Regions from separate parts of the Cupriavidus sp. GW821-FHT07C08 genome, predicted to be linked through region 1. Evidence: predicted binding sites of a transcription regulator. Region 1 holds the regulator's gene; each other region holds the start of a gene.
What was found. The regulator FNR, encoded in region 1, switches genes on or off when oxygen is low (the NO sensors DNR and NnrR bind a similar motif). The targets are predictions, from matches to a motif close to TTGATNNNNATCAA.

Region 2: a site for FNR is predicted at 2,398-2,411, ahead of ubiU (ubiquinone anaerobic biosynthesis protein UbiU). Genes of this name have one in related genera too.
Region 3: a site for FNR is predicted at 2,313-2,326, ahead of AC07UK_RS01120 (universal stress protein). Genes of this name have one in related genera too.

The regions. Positions count from the first base shown of each region.
Region 1 covers NZ_JBWKQZ010000001.1:526,071-530,726, reverse strand. The annotation lists gene ccoG (cytochrome c oxidase accessory protein CcoG) at 1-1,311, shown strand, start outside; gene AC07UK_RS02585 (membrane protein) at 1,356-1,565, shown strand; gene AC07UK_RS02580 (hypothetical protein) at 1,562-1,807, shown strand; gene fnr (fumarate/nitrate reduction transcriptional regulator Fnr) at 1,869-2,594, opposite strand; gene AC07UK_RS02570 (sulfite exporter TauE/SafE family protein) at 2,673-3,431, shown strand; gene scpB (SMC-Scp complex subunit ScpB) at 4,001-4,656, shown strand, end outside.
Region 2 covers NZ_JBWKQZ010000038.1:51,847-56,502, forward strand. The annotation lists gene AC07UK_RS33945 (hypothetical protein) at 1-943, shown strand, start outside; gene AC07UK_RS33950 (NAD(P)H-dependent flavin oxidoreductase) at 1,137-2,306, opposite strand; gene ubiU (ubiquinone anaerobic biosynthesis protein UbiU) at 2,574-3,620, shown strand; gene AC07UK_RS33960 (U32 family peptidase) at 3,668-4,600, shown strand; gene ubiT (ubiquinone anaerobic biosynthesis accessory factor UbiT) at 4,597-4,656, shown strand, end outside.
Region 3 covers NZ_JBWKQZ010000001.1:221,454-226,109, reverse strand. The annotation lists gene AC07UK_RS01135 (TPM domain-containing protein) at 1-793, shown strand, start outside; gene AC07UK_RS01130 (GYD domain-containing protein) at 793-1,056, shown strand; gene ald (alanine dehydrogenase) at 1,065-2,180, shown strand; gene AC07UK_RS01120 (universal stress protein) at 2,494-2,700, shown strand; gene AC07UK_RS01115 (DUF1488 family protein) at 2,744-3,022, shown strand; gene AC07UK_RS01110 (universal stress protein) at 3,383-4,222, shown strand; gene AC07UK_RS01105 (dienelactone hydrolase family protein) at 4,306-4,656, shown strand, end outside.

The DNA of each region.
Region 1 (4,656 bases):
ATCCTGACCCAGCTGATCTACTACGGCACGCCCTGGCTCCAATGGAATGGCCGCCAGGCCGTGCTGTTCGACCTTGGCGCGCGCAAGTTCTACATCTTCGGGCTGGTGCTGTGGCCACAGGATGTGATCTACCTGGCGGTGCTGCTGGTGATCTCGGCGCTGGCGCTGTTCCTGTTCACGGCGATCGCGGGGCGGCTGTTCTGCGGCTATGCCTGTCCGCAGACAGTCTATACCGAGATCTTCATGTGGATCGAGCGGCGGGTCGAAGGCGACCGCATCGCCCGCATCCGGCTCGATGGCGATCCGTGGAGCCTGCGCAAGTTCCGTCTGAAGGCGACCAAGCACTTCCTGTGGGTGCTGATTGCGCTCTGGACCGGCTTTACCTTCATCGGCTATTTCGCGCCGATCCGCGGTCTGGGCGGCGAGGTGCTCAGCCTGTCGCTGGGGCCGTGGCAGTCGTTCTGGATGCTGTTTTACGCGTTCGCCACCTGGGGCAATGCGGGCTTCATGCGCGAGCAGGTGTGCAAGTACATGTGCCCGTATGCGCGCTTCCAGAGCGTGATGGTGGATCGCGATACCTATGTCGTGACCTACGACGTCGGCCGCGGCGAGCCGCGCGGCAGCCGGTCGCGCAAGACCGACCACTACAAGGCGGGGCTTGGCGACTGCGTCAACTGCAGCATCTGCGTACAGGTGTGCCCGACAGGCATCGATATCCGCGACGGCCTGCAGTACGAGTGCATCGGCTGCGGCGCCTGCATCGACGCCTGCAACCAGGTCATGGACAAGATGGACTATCCGCGCGGCCTGATCCGGTACACCTCGGAAAACGCGATGCGCAAGGCCTTGTCCGCGGCGGCATCGCGCAAGCGCCTGCTGCGTCCGCGCGTCATCATCTATTCCGTGATCTGGGTGGTGCTGCTGGGCGGCTTCATGGCGTCGATCGCGCTGCGCACGCCGCTGAAGGTCGACATCATCCGCGACCGTGGTGCGCTCGGCCGTGAAGTGGAAGGCCGCTGGATCGAGAACGTCTATCGCCTGCAGCTGATCAACACCACCGAAGCGCCGATGAAGATCAGCGTGCGCGCCGACAGCGACGAGCTGAAGAACCTGAAGGTGGAGTACGACAAGCAGGCCGAATCGCTGGCGCCGACGTCCAACCGGTTGCTGCCGATCCGGATCCGCGTGCCGATCGAGGCCGCGGCGCGGGGCACGCACAAGATCAACGTGACAGTGACGAGCGAAGGCACGGAGCGGGGGCAGGCCGAAATCCGGCAATCCACCAGTTTCATCGTGCCGCGCGATTTGTGAAGCTAGGCAGACGCGGACTTAGTCGTCAAGATGAAGGGGGCAAGATGAGTCAGCAAGGCAATCCGTGGTGGAAGGAGCCGTGGCCGTGGCTATTGATGAGCGGCCCGCTGGTGGCGATGGTGGCGTGCGGCGTGACGATCTGGCTGGCGTCCACGCATCCGGACATGCCGGTGCAGGGTGCAACGCGCCATGGCCTGGTGGTGGAGAAGGCCGATGCCGCGCCGCCCAAGGCTGCCGCAGCGAGGCAGCCATGAGGTTGCGCTGGCTGATGTGGGTACTCTGGCCGGCGTTCCTGATGGCTGGCTTTGCGACCGCGACGGTGTTTTCGGTGGTGGATCCCGGTGACCTGAACTTCTTCGGCCAGCCGATCGAAGCGTCCCGCGAATCGGTCTACACCATCGGCTTCCTGATGGCCTGGGTGTTCTGCGCGTTGTCCAGCGGACTGACGCTCTACACCATGCCGACGCGGCTCAGCGATACCGACGAACTGGAATGAGCGGACTGGCGTGAGGTCTGCGCTGCCATGGCCGGATGCGGCACTGGCAGCGCTTGGCCGCTTAGCAGGAGCGGCTGTAGAGTTGCTTGATGCCGTCGATGTCCACCAGCTTGACGTGGCGCTGGCGAATCTGGATCAGGCCGGCTTCGGCAAAGCGGGAGAACAGGCGGCTGACGGTTTCGAGCTTCAGGCCCAGGTAGCTGCCGATCTCTTCGCGGCTCATGCGCATCACGAACTCGGACGCCGAATAGCCGCGCGCAGACAGGCGCTCAGAGAGGTTGATCAGGAAGGCGGCAAGGCGTTCCTCGGCGCGCATCGAGCCCAGCGTGACCAGCATCAGCTGGTCGTGCGTGATTTCCTTGCCCATCAGGCGCAGGAACTGCTGTTGCAGCGATGGCAGGTCTGCCGACAGGGCCTGCAGTTCGCTCATGCGGACCACGCAGACTTCGGTATCTTCCAGCGCGGCGGCATCGGAGGCATGCTGCATCTCGCCCAGCCCGTCGAGACCGACGATTTCGCCGGGCAGGTGGAAGCCGGTAATCTGCGAGCGGCCGTCTTCAGTGGTGACGTGGGTCTTGAGCGTGCCAAAGCGCACGGCATAGACCGCGGTGAGCGGATCGCCCATGCGATACAGGGTTTCACCCTTGTGCACACGGATGCGTTCCTGTACCAGCGTGTCCATCTTGGCGAGGTCTTGCTGCGACATGCCGACCGGAAGGCACAGCTGCCCCATTGCACAGGTGGAGCAGCGGGGCGACATCTCGGTAATGGGAATGGAGGTGAGCAATTGGAACCTGCTAGAAATGGCAGCGAGGGCGCGATTAGGACATTTTACCGTGCGATGTGATGCGGTAGGGAGTAAGAATTGACATTTGGCGTGCTGATCAGCGTTTTTCTGCTGGCTTTGCTTGGCGGGGTCCACTGCGCCGCCATGTGCGGCGGCGTGGCGCTGGCCGTGGAGCAACGCCGCGGCGAGACGGCGACGATCAGTCTGGTGCCCAGCCGCGCCGCCTGGCTGGGCGAGTTGCTGATTATGCACCTGGGCCGGATCTCGACCTATATGCTGCTCGGTGCCGCGCTAGGCGCGATCGGTGCGTCGGCGTGGAAGCAGGACTACCTGCCGGTGCAGCGCTGGCTGTTCGGGGCGGGCAGCGTCATGTTGCTGTGGTCGGGCTGGCGGTTGCTGCGCGGCAATACTTTTACTGTCAACTGGCTGGAGCGCCTGGCGGCGCGCGCCAGCGCAGCGGTGGCGCGGCGGCTGGGTGGCCTGGCAGGCGCCATGCCGCCGTTTGTGCGGGCGCGCGGCGGCATGGCGCGGCGTTATGGCATGGGCGTGGCGTGGGGGCTGGTGCCGTGCGGCATGGTCTATGGGGCGCTTACGCTGGCGCTGCTGGCGGGCAACGCGGCGTCCGGCGCACTCGTGATGGGCGTGTTCGGGCTCGGCACGCTGCCTAACCTGCTGGTGCTTTCCGGCCTATCGGGCTACTTGCGTACGCTGTCGCGACGTCCCCGCGTGCGCCTTGGGGCCGGCCTGGCGGTGATGGCGTTCGGCGGCCTTGGCATTGCGCGAGCGGTGCTGCTGCCACATTCGCTGGCCGAGCATGGATTCTGCCTGGTGTTCTGAGGCGCCGGCGCCGCCCGGACAACGGATGATGGTTGCAGGCGGGGGCGGGAATGCCATACAATCGCCAACATTGCGGTATCGCGCGGCGTAATATGAGCCGCGGTAAGCAGCGGGCGAGCAGCGCCAGGCGGCCTTCCTACCAGAAGGCGCGTTCAGGGCAGGGGAAGCGGAAGGTTTTCGATGCCCGTCCCGTCCCCGCAGTCCATCCGGTTCAAAAGATCTGGTTCAAAAGTCCGGCTGGCACTGCGGTGTTGGCGATGCCGGCCTTGCTCCCGATACCCGTTTTTCTTGCGTCCGAGGCCTTCAGTTCGCTGACAGCGACGTCCGATATGTGCGGGCGCGCTACGCAAGAGGTTTGCTGGCCGATCCATAACGGCACGCGAACGATCTCCTGCCGGAATGACCCGGCAATTCGATGCAAAGATAGGGAAGTGCACGGCTTGGATGCAGCAGGTATCCGGCTAGCTGCGCAATGAGATGGCGGTGGCTTTCGTACCGCTGTATCCAAAATCTCCGGTGCCCCGGATCCGTCCGGGAGCAGGTGCAAAGACAGGCTGCACACCATCAACATGAATACCCAAGAGGCGAAGATCGTCCTCGAGACGGCGCTGATCTGCGCGCAGGAACCGTTGCGCGTCAATGATCTGCGGCGGCTGTTTGACGATGACGTCGGCGCAGACACCATCCGCGTGCTGCTTGATGAACTGCGCCAGGACTGGCGGCCGCGCGGCGTGGAACTGGTGGCCCTGGCCAGCGGCTGGCGCTTCCAGAGCCGGCCGGAAATGCGTGAATACCTCGATCGGCTGAATCCCGAAAAGCCGCCAAAATATTCGCGCGCCGTGATGGAAACACTGGCGATCATTGCCTACCGGCAGCCGGTGACCCGCGGCGATATCGAGGAAATCCGCGGCGTGACGGTCAGCACGGAAGTGGTCAAGAAGCTTGAGGACCGCAGCTGGATCGAGGTGATCGGACACCGCGACGTGCCGGGCAGGCCGGCGCTGTATGCGACCACCAAGGCATTCCTGGACGATCTTGGCCTGCGTACGCTGGATGAGCTGCCGCCGCTGGAAGACGCCCAGGCGCAGGCGCAGGCAACCCTGCTTGAACAGCAGGCCATCAATTTTGAAGACCTGGCTGCAAACAAGGCAGCCAGTGCCGACGAAGAAGCATTTGCCGACCCCGCCGCGCAGGCAGCGGATGTGGCCGAAGCATCCGTCGCAAA
Region 2 (4,656 bases), on a different contig from region 1:
GGCGGCCGTGGCCGTGATCCTGTTGCTGGCCGGGGCGATCCTGCTGGCTGCTGGCCGGCGCGTGGCCGCAGTGGATGCCACCACGCGCACCCTTGCCGGCATCGGCGCGCCGCTGATGGTCGCGGTGCTGTGCGGCATGGTGCTGGCCGGCGCCCTCGGCGGCTGGTGGCACGTGCCGGTGGCGCGCTGGCTTGGCCTGCATATGGCGTGGGCACTGGGCGGCTGGCTGGCCGCGCTGGTGACCGGCGTGGCCACCACCGTGCTGCCGATGTTCTGGCAGGCGCCGCGCCTGCCGGCGGCGATCGGGCGCTGGCTGCCCATGGCGCATTGGTTGCCGCTGGCGCTGTTCAGCGCCGCGGCAATGCTGTGGCCGGGTCACCGGGCACTGGCGCATGGCGTGCTGCTCGCGTGGCTGGCGCTCGTGGTGGTGGTGGGCGCGTGCGGGCTGGCCGGCACGCTGCGCGCGCGGCGGCGCCATGATCCGTTCTGGCTGCTCTGGCCGGTGGCATGCGCCAGCATGGCGGGCGCGGCGCTGCTGGGGGCGGCGGCAGTCGTGCTGCCCGCCGCCGGCTTGCCGCTGGCATGGTGGGCCGGCACCATGGCGCTGGTCGGCGTGGGCGTGCTGCCGGTCACGGCCATGCTCGGCAAGATCGTGCCGTTCGTGGCCTGGCTGCACCTGCGCCGGCTGCTGCCGCCGCGCGCGCGCGTGCCGGCCATGCAGGCCATCATCGAGCCGGGCCGGCAACGGTGGCAGGCATGGCTGCTGCTCGCGGCCTACGTGCTGCTGCTGGCGGTACCGCTGGCGCCGGCGCCGCTGGCCCGCGCTGGCGGCCTGCTGCTGGCGGGCGCCAATGCGTGGCTGGGGTGGCAGCTGCTGGGAGCGTTGCGCTGCATGCGGGAGATGAAGAAGCGCGGCGGATTACCGCCGCGCTCAGATTGCTGACAAGGTTCCCATGCTGCCGGTTTGCTCCCCTCTCCCGCCTGCGGGAGAGGGGCCGGGGGTGAGGGCAGGCGCTGGCACACTGACGCGCCTCACTTCGTAGACACTCCGGCCCTCTCCCCCACCCCTCTCCCGCAAGCGGGCGAGGGGAGCCTTGTTCGCGCGCGTTGGGCACGGCACGCACAACAGGCATGCGTCAGGCTGGTGTCGGGGTTTGAGTCAGACCCGCAGGCTTTTCCCCGGTCAACAGGTAGTGCATCAGCTCCGCCACCGGCCGGATCGCCTCGCCGAAGGGCAGCGCACCCCGGCCGCGAAAGAACAGGCCGCGCTCCACGTCGCCGCGCACGGCCTGCGCCAGCTTCAGGTCGATGCAGAACTGGCCGATGCGGGCAATGCCGTCGCGCAGCCCGCACGCCTGCAGGCAGTCGAAGCCCTCCAGGCATTCACGCGGCCTGGCGCGGCGCTGCAGCCGCGACTCGCTCGACAGGTAGCGCGACAGCCACGGCGTCAGCACCGCGCGCGCGGGCAGCCCGGCCACGCTGGTGAACTCGCGCAGGGTCTCGGGCCGCGCCGTGGCCAGCACCTGCTTGAAGGCCGGGTGGGCATCGCATTCCTCGGTCACGGCGAAGGCCGTGCCCAGCTGCACCGCGGCGGCGCCCTCGCCCAGCCAGTGGCGCACCTTGGCATGGCTGTCGATGCCGCCGGCCAGGATCAGCGGAATGCTGTCCCAGGCCAGCCCCAGCTGCGCAAACAGCTCGCGGCATTCGGCCAGCACGCGCGAAAACGAAAAGCGCGGCTCCGACAAGTCCTGGATGGTGGCCGCGCCCAGGTGGCCGCCGGCATGCGCCGGGTGTTCGACCACGATGGCATCGGGCAGCCGGCCCTTCTTCATCCACCGGCGCAGCACCAGGCCGATGCCGCGTGCCTCGGACAGGATCGGGATCAGCGCCACCCTGGGGTGGCTGGCGGTCAGCTCGGGCAGGTCCAGCGGCAGGCCGGCGCCCATGACGATGGCATCGGCGCCGCTTTCGCAGGATTGCCGCACCAGCGCGGCGTGCGAGCCCACCGCCTTCATCACGTTGACGGCGATCAGCCCGCGGCCCTCGGACGCCGTGCGCGCGGCACGGATCTCGCGATCCAGCGCTTCGAGGTTGGCGGCTTCGATGGCGGGCTTGTCACGGCTGCCGCGGGTGCGTTCCATCAGGTCGGGGTGGTGGTGGCGCAGGTCGATGCTGGCGATGGTGCCGACGCCGTTCTCGCGCGCGACGGCGCCGGCCAGCCGGTGGGCCGAGATGCCGATGCCCATGCCGCCCTGCACGATGGGCAGTAGGCGGCGGCCGGCCAGCTTGAGCCAGGGTTGATTCATAAAGTCTCCGGAAGAGGATGGGCGCGGGGCCGGCGTGCGGCCAGCCGCGGGGATGACCGGGCAAGCGTGGCACAGCGGCACGGGCCGGCGTTTGCCGCAGGTCAAGCGCGCGGTGGTGGCCTGCCATCGGCCTACGCCAACCGGCATAGGCCAACGCGGGCGGTGTGCCGTTGGCGTGGGTTTGCGCGCGGTCAAGCCCCTGCTGCAAGCGCTTGGCTAGCATCGGCCGCTGTCTTCATCTTCGCGCCGCCGCCGGCGCCATCACCGATGACCCCTGCCTCCCCAGCCCCATCCGCCGCGGCGAGCGTGCCGCGCCGGCCCCAGCTTGTTGCGCCCGCCGGTTCACTGGCGGCCCTGCGCATGGCACTGCAGCACGGCGCCGACGCGGTCTACCTGGGCCTGCGCGATGCCACCAACGCGCGCAATTTCGGCGGCCTGAACTTTACCGAGGCCGACATCCGCACCGGCGTGGCCGAAGCCCACGCGCGCGGCGCCGAGGTGCTGTTCGCCATCAACACCTTCGCCCAGATGGGCGCGGTGGCGCAATGGCAGCGCGCGGTCGATGCGGCGGCGGACCTTGGCGCCGACGCGGTCATCATGGCTGATGCCGGCCTGATGGGCTATGCGTGCGAGCGACATCCGGGCTTGCGCCTGCACTTGTCGGTGCAGGGCTCGGCCACGCACGCCGACGCCATCGAGCTGATGCGCGAGCGCTTCCATATCCGCCGCGTGGTGCTGCCGCGCGTGCTGTCGCTGGCGCAGATCGGCAAGCTGGCGCGCCAGACCAGCGTGGAGCTGGAGGTGTTCGGCTTCGGCAGCCTGTGCGTGATGGCCGAGGGGCGCTGCCTGCTGTCGTCCTACGCCACCGGCGACTCGCCCAACAACAAGGGCGTCTGCTCGCCCGCGCACGCGGTGCGCTGGACCGAGCAGGACGGCACCATGCAGGCGCGGCTGTCGGGCATCCTGATCGACAGCTATGCGCCGGGCGAGCCGGCCGGCTATCCCACGCTGTGCAAGGGCCGCTTCGAGGTGGAGGGCGAGCGCGGCTACGTGCTGGAAGAGCCGACCAGCCTCAATGCGCTGTCGCTGCTGCCGGCGCTGATCGACATGGGCATCGCAGCCATCAAGATCGAAGGGCGGCAGCGCAGCCCGCGCTATGTGGGCGATGTGGTCGGCGTGCTGCGCGCGGCCATCGACGCGGCCTGCGCCGATCCGGCGCGCTTCGTGCCGCGGCAAGAGTGGCAGAGCACGCTGGGGCGCCATGCCGAAGGCGACCAGGTCACGCAAGGCGCCTACGACCGGCCGTGGCGGTGACACCCATGACATCGATCTGCGTTGAACCGGCCATGATGGAGCTTCCCATGCCAGAGATTGCCGCGGCCGCGATGCCGCAAGCCGTAGCGATGCCTGATTTCGGCATCGCCCTGGGCCCGCTGCTGTACTACTGGCCGCGCGAGGCCGTGATGCAGTTCTATGCGTCGGTCGCCGATTCGCGGGTCGACCGCGTCTACCTCGGCGAGACCGTCTGCACGCGCCGCCATGAAGTCCGTCATGCGCAATGGCTGGAGATTGCGCAGATGCTGCGCGATGCCGGCAAGGAGGTGGTGCTGTCGACGCCGGTGCTGGTGGAGTCCGACACTGACATCGCCTGGATGCGCCGCGCCTGCGCGCAGGACGACTACCTGGTCGAGGCCAACGACCTTGGCGCGGTGCGCTGCATGGCAGGGCGGCCCTTTGTCGGCGGCCCCCACCTCAATGCCTACCACGCCGATACGCTGGCGTGGCTGGCCGGGCTGGGCGCGGCCGGCTGCGTCGCGCCGGTGGAGATGGACGGCGCCACGCTGGCAGCGCTGGCTGCGTCGCGCCCCACTGGCATGCGTTTGGAAGCCTTTGTCTGGGGACGCCTGCCGCTGGCGTTCTCGGCGCGCTGCTTTACCGCACGCCACCATCGCCTGCGCAAGGACAGTTGCGAGTTCCGCTGCATGGATTATCCCGACGGCCTCGTGGCCGCCACCGGCGAAGGGCAGGCCTTCTTCACGCTCAACGGCGTGCAGACGCAGAGCGCCACCTGCCTGGACCTGTGCGCAGAGGCGTTGGCGATGGCGCGGATGGGGGTGGGGATGCTGCGCGTGAGCCCGCATTCATCCGGCACGCTGCAGGTGGTGCAACAGCTCGCGTCGATTCGTGCAGGTGAACAGGCACCCGCTGCCAGCGGCATCACGCCGGCCGGCGCCCAGCCCTGCAATGGCTACTGGCACGGCAGCGCGGGCATTGCCTGGGAGGCCCGGGCATGAGCGCGCTGCACAAGCTGATCGCGGGCGTGCACCGGCGCATGCCCGCCCGTGCCCGG
Region 3 (4,656 bases), 300 kb from region 1:
CGGAGTCATCGCCGAGGTTGCCGTTCCGTCATTGACGGCGCGAGTGACTGACCTGACTGGTACGCTAACGCGTGAACAGCAGGCGTCCCTGGACCAGACGCTGCAGGCCTTCGAAGCCAGGAGGGGAGTTCAGGTTGCAATTCTCATGGTTCCCACTACTCGACCGGAAACCATCGAACAGTATTCGCTTCGCGTGGTCGAGCAATGGAAGCTGGGGCGCAACCGCGTTGATGACGGCGCGCTGCTCATCATCGCCAAAGATGACCGCACGCTTCGTATTGAGGTGGGTTACGGGCTCGAAGGCGTCCTGACTGACGCCGCAAGCAAGCGCATCATCAGTGATGATATCGTGCCCCGATTCAAGCAGGGCGACTTCTATGGCGGTGTGTCTGCGGGCATCGACCGCATGCTTGGGGTCATCGAAGGGGAGCCACTGCCACCGCCGGAGCAAAAGGCAGGGGATACGGGTGACCCCGTCCGGCAACTGATGCCAATCCTGCTTGTGCTCACTCTGGTTCTGGGCGGGTTACTGCGTTCCATGCTGGGGCGCTTCCCGGGTGCGGTCGCGACGGGTGGGGCCGTTGGTGTGGTCGCGTGGATGCTTTCTGGCGCTATCTTTGCCGGTATCGTTGCGGGGGCAATCGCGCTCTTGTTCACGCTGATGGGCGGCCCGCACATGGGCTTGCTGGCTATTGGCGGCCGCTCGGGAAGATATGGCGGCAGGTCGGGCCCCGGGGGATTCGGCGGCGGTGGCGGCGGCTTTGGCGGTGGTGGTGCTTCCGGCAAGTGGTGATGGCAAACGTCAATCACATCTTGCGGCGTCTGCCGCGGAGTCGAACATGGCGATATTTGGATGTGAAATGGCTGGGCAGCTATGTAACCCTCGGGCCCTATAATTATTTCGATATCTTCGAGGCCAACAACATCGAGGCTGCCATGCAGGTGTCGGTCCTGGTGGGGGCGTATGGTCACGGAGAGACCTCGGTGCATCCGGCCGTGGACTGGGGGCAATTCAAGCACCTGGTGAGGAATCTGCCGGAATTACCACCCGTGTGAGCAAGGCCATGTGGATCGGCGTGCCCAAGGAAATCAAGGATAACGAGTACCGGGTTGGCTTGACGCCTGCCTGCGTGCGCGAACTTGTCAGCCGCGGTCACCAGGTCATGGTCCAGGCCGGGGCCGGGGCCGCGCTTGGCCTTTCCGACGCGCATTACGAAGCGGCTGGCGCGAAGCTGGCTGCCGATGCGAAGGCCGTGTACGACCGGGCCCAGATGATTGTCAAGGTCAAGGAGCCACAACCACGCGAGCTGGCGCTGCTCAAGGCTGGGCAGATCCTCTTTGCATACCTGCATCTGGCCGCGGAACGAGAGTTGACTGCCGCGCTGCTGCAATCCGGCGCAGTCTGCATCGCCTATGAGACGGTTACGGGGTCTGACGGTGGTCTGCCGCTGCTGGCTCCCATGAGCGAGGTCGCCGGCCGCATGTCAGTCCAGGTGGCGGCAGCCTACCTCGAGAAGCCGCACGGCGGCATGGGACTGCTGCTCGGCGGCGTCCCGGGTGTCGCGCCGGCACATGTCGTCGTGATCGGCGCCGGCGTGGTGGGCGCCAATGCCGTCCAGATCGCGGTTGGCATGGGGGCGCGCGTGACAGTGTTGGACAAGAATATCGAACGTCTGCGGCATCTCGGCTCGGTGTACGGCAATCGAGTCGTGACGGTCTACTCCAGCGCTGACAGTATCGAGCGCGCGTTGCTCTCGGCCGATGCGGTCATCGGCGCGGTGCTGGTGCCTGGCGCCGAGGCGCCCAAGCTGATCACGCGTGCGATGGTCGCGCGCATGAAAGCAGGTTCGGTGCTGGTGGATGTGGCGATAGACCAGGGAGGCTGCGCCGAGACATCGCGCCCGACCAGCCATACGGATCCGACCTATGTGGTCGACAGCGTGCTGCACTACTGCGTGACCAACATGCCGGCAGCCGTGGCGAGGACCTCCACCTTTGCCCTGAACAACGCCACGATCGGTCATGCGATGGCCCTTGCCGACAAGGGATGGACCCGTGCGCTCTCAGACGATCCCTGCCTGCGGGCCGGGCTGAATATCTGTCGCGGGAGCGTGACTTATGCGGCCGTCGCAAGCGCCCATGGCTACGCCCATGTACCCGCCGAGCAGGGGCTGACCTGAGCGGGGCCGACAGTATCGGCGGCAAGGCGCCATGCTCACCGGGATTGTGCGGCATGAAGACCGGTGGGCCTGCGCCCGTCGCTGACCCGGTCGGAGATCGGAACGGCCGGCCAGTGGGGACTTAGGGCTTCGTTGACTGGCATCAACCCGCATGTTCTTGCGACCGCTAATTTGGAAAGAGTCACAGCCGAAGCGATCATCGCGGAAGCAGACCACTGGGGCGCGGACCTGATCGTCATGGGCACACACGACTGCGGGGCAAAGCGTTCTCGCTGCCGCCGTCAGCCGGCTTGCCGCAGCAGGTATTCGCCACGTGACGCGGCTGCTCGGCAAGCCGATGGCCGAGGGCGACGTTGCTGCCACGATCGCGGCTGAAGCCAATGGCTGGGGCGCAGATCTGGTTGTGATGGGGACGCACGGCCGCCGGGGAGTGCGGCGACTCGTCATGGGCAGCGTCGCGCGAAGCGTGATCACTCTAGCCGTCGCGCCCGTCTTGCTGGTCCGTGCTGAGGAGGCGTAGGCAGGGCGAACAGACTATGGAGGGCGTTTTACGCCAAGAGACTATGCATAAGATCGATTTTGCCGGCGAGATTCCGGATTATTGCTCGACCGGACCGAGCCTGCGGTGTGCCGCGAAGGTGGACGGCTCGCCGGCGACCTATGAGATCACTGCGGAGGCGCTTGAGGATCATTTCGGCGCACGCTCGTACCGCAGTGAAGATTTGCTGCCGGCATTCATGGGCAACCGCCAGGACATTGAACGCGTTGCGGGAGCGCTGTTCGAGATGACAGGTGCGCAGCACATTGTGCTGCACAGCGGCCATTTTCGCTTCGCGGTATGAGGCGCACGTCGTGGCCGGCAGCCGCCGCCCTTGGAGCGGTGCGCGTCCTACAAGGAGCTACCCATGAAGAATCGCTTGCAGTCGTGCACGCCGGAAAAACGGCCAGGATGGCACAGGCTTGCCGCCTGCGCGTTGGTGGCGCTATGCACAGCGTGTACCGCCGTACCGGACCTGCTGCGGCCGCCGAAGCCACGCACTGCCGCGCTGGCGTCAGGCGGCCTGGGCCAACTCGTACCTGGTGCCAGCGGTATCGCCTGTAGCGCGGACACGAAGGCGGCTTGATGCATGACAAATCCGGGGCGGGGTGGCGATATAGATTCAAGGAAAGCTCCGTCCGGGGCTGCCTGATGGAGTCAATCCATGGACTACGCAACGATCCTGGTTCATCTCGATGCCGGCCGCCGCGTTTACGACCGGCTGCACCTCGCCACCCAGCTGGCGCTGGAGTTTCATTCCACGCTGGTCGGCCTGCTTGCCGTCGGCAAGCCGGATCCCACCGCCGTGCGCTACCTGGTGGACGGTGACCGCTATCTTGCCTCTTACAACGAATGGCGGCATCAGGTCGGCGAGCGGGCCCACCATGCCCTGATGGGCGCAACGGACGAGGTAGCCATCATTACGGAATGGCGGGCGCCGGACTGGGCCACGGCGGCGACGGTCCAGGCGGAGGCGCATCGGGCGGACCTTGTCATTCTCGGACAGCACGATCCCACCGATGAAGCCGCCTACGCCGAGCCCGGCTTTGTTGAATCCATTGTGCTGGAATGCGGGCGGCCGGTGTTGGTGGTTCCGTATGCGGGCCGGTTCCCGAGCGTTGGCAAGAACATCATGGTGGCGTGGAACGGCAGCCGCGAGTCGGCGCGGGCCATCCGAGATGCGCTCCCGCTCCTGCAGCGCGCGGGCACTGTGGAAGTGGTCTCGTGGACACCGTCCGGGGTTTTGAAGGGAACATGGATTTCGCCGCCTCAGCATGCCGTGGACTGGCTGGGTCGGCATGGCGTGGCGGTGCAGCTGTGCACGTTCGGAGCGGAAGATGGCGAAGACGTCGGCCAGTTGTTGCTCTCACACGCCGCGGACCGAAATGCTGACCTGATCGTCATGGGGGCCTACGGGCACAGCCGGGTGCACGAGCTGGTCCTTGGCGGTGTCACCCGCACGCTGCTCGGGTCGATGACAGTGCCGGTCCTGATGTCGCACTGAGACCGACTGCACGTGCACTGGCACAGGACGTGACGGTGGCGCGGCCGTTGGCAAGGACAGGAAGAGGGGGGAAGGGAAGTCTCATGCAGCACATCACCATCGAACAGGTGCGGATCCATATCGGCGACATCGCGCTGCCAGGCGATCTAACCCTGCCGGAAGCGGCATCCGGCCTGGTCCTGTTCGCACATGGCAGCGGCAGTTCGCGCTACAGCGTACGCAGCCGCGGGGTCGCAGCGACGCTGAATCGGGTGGGCCTGGGCACGCTGCTGTTTGACCTGCTGGCGCCGGACGAGGACGTCGGGAGGTCGAAGCGATTCGACATCGCCCTGCTCGGGGAACGCCTCAAAGCTGCCACGGTCTCGGCCGCGCACCTGACGCGCGAGCGCCACCTGCGGCTCGGCTACTTCGCCGCCAGTATGGGTGCTGCCGCG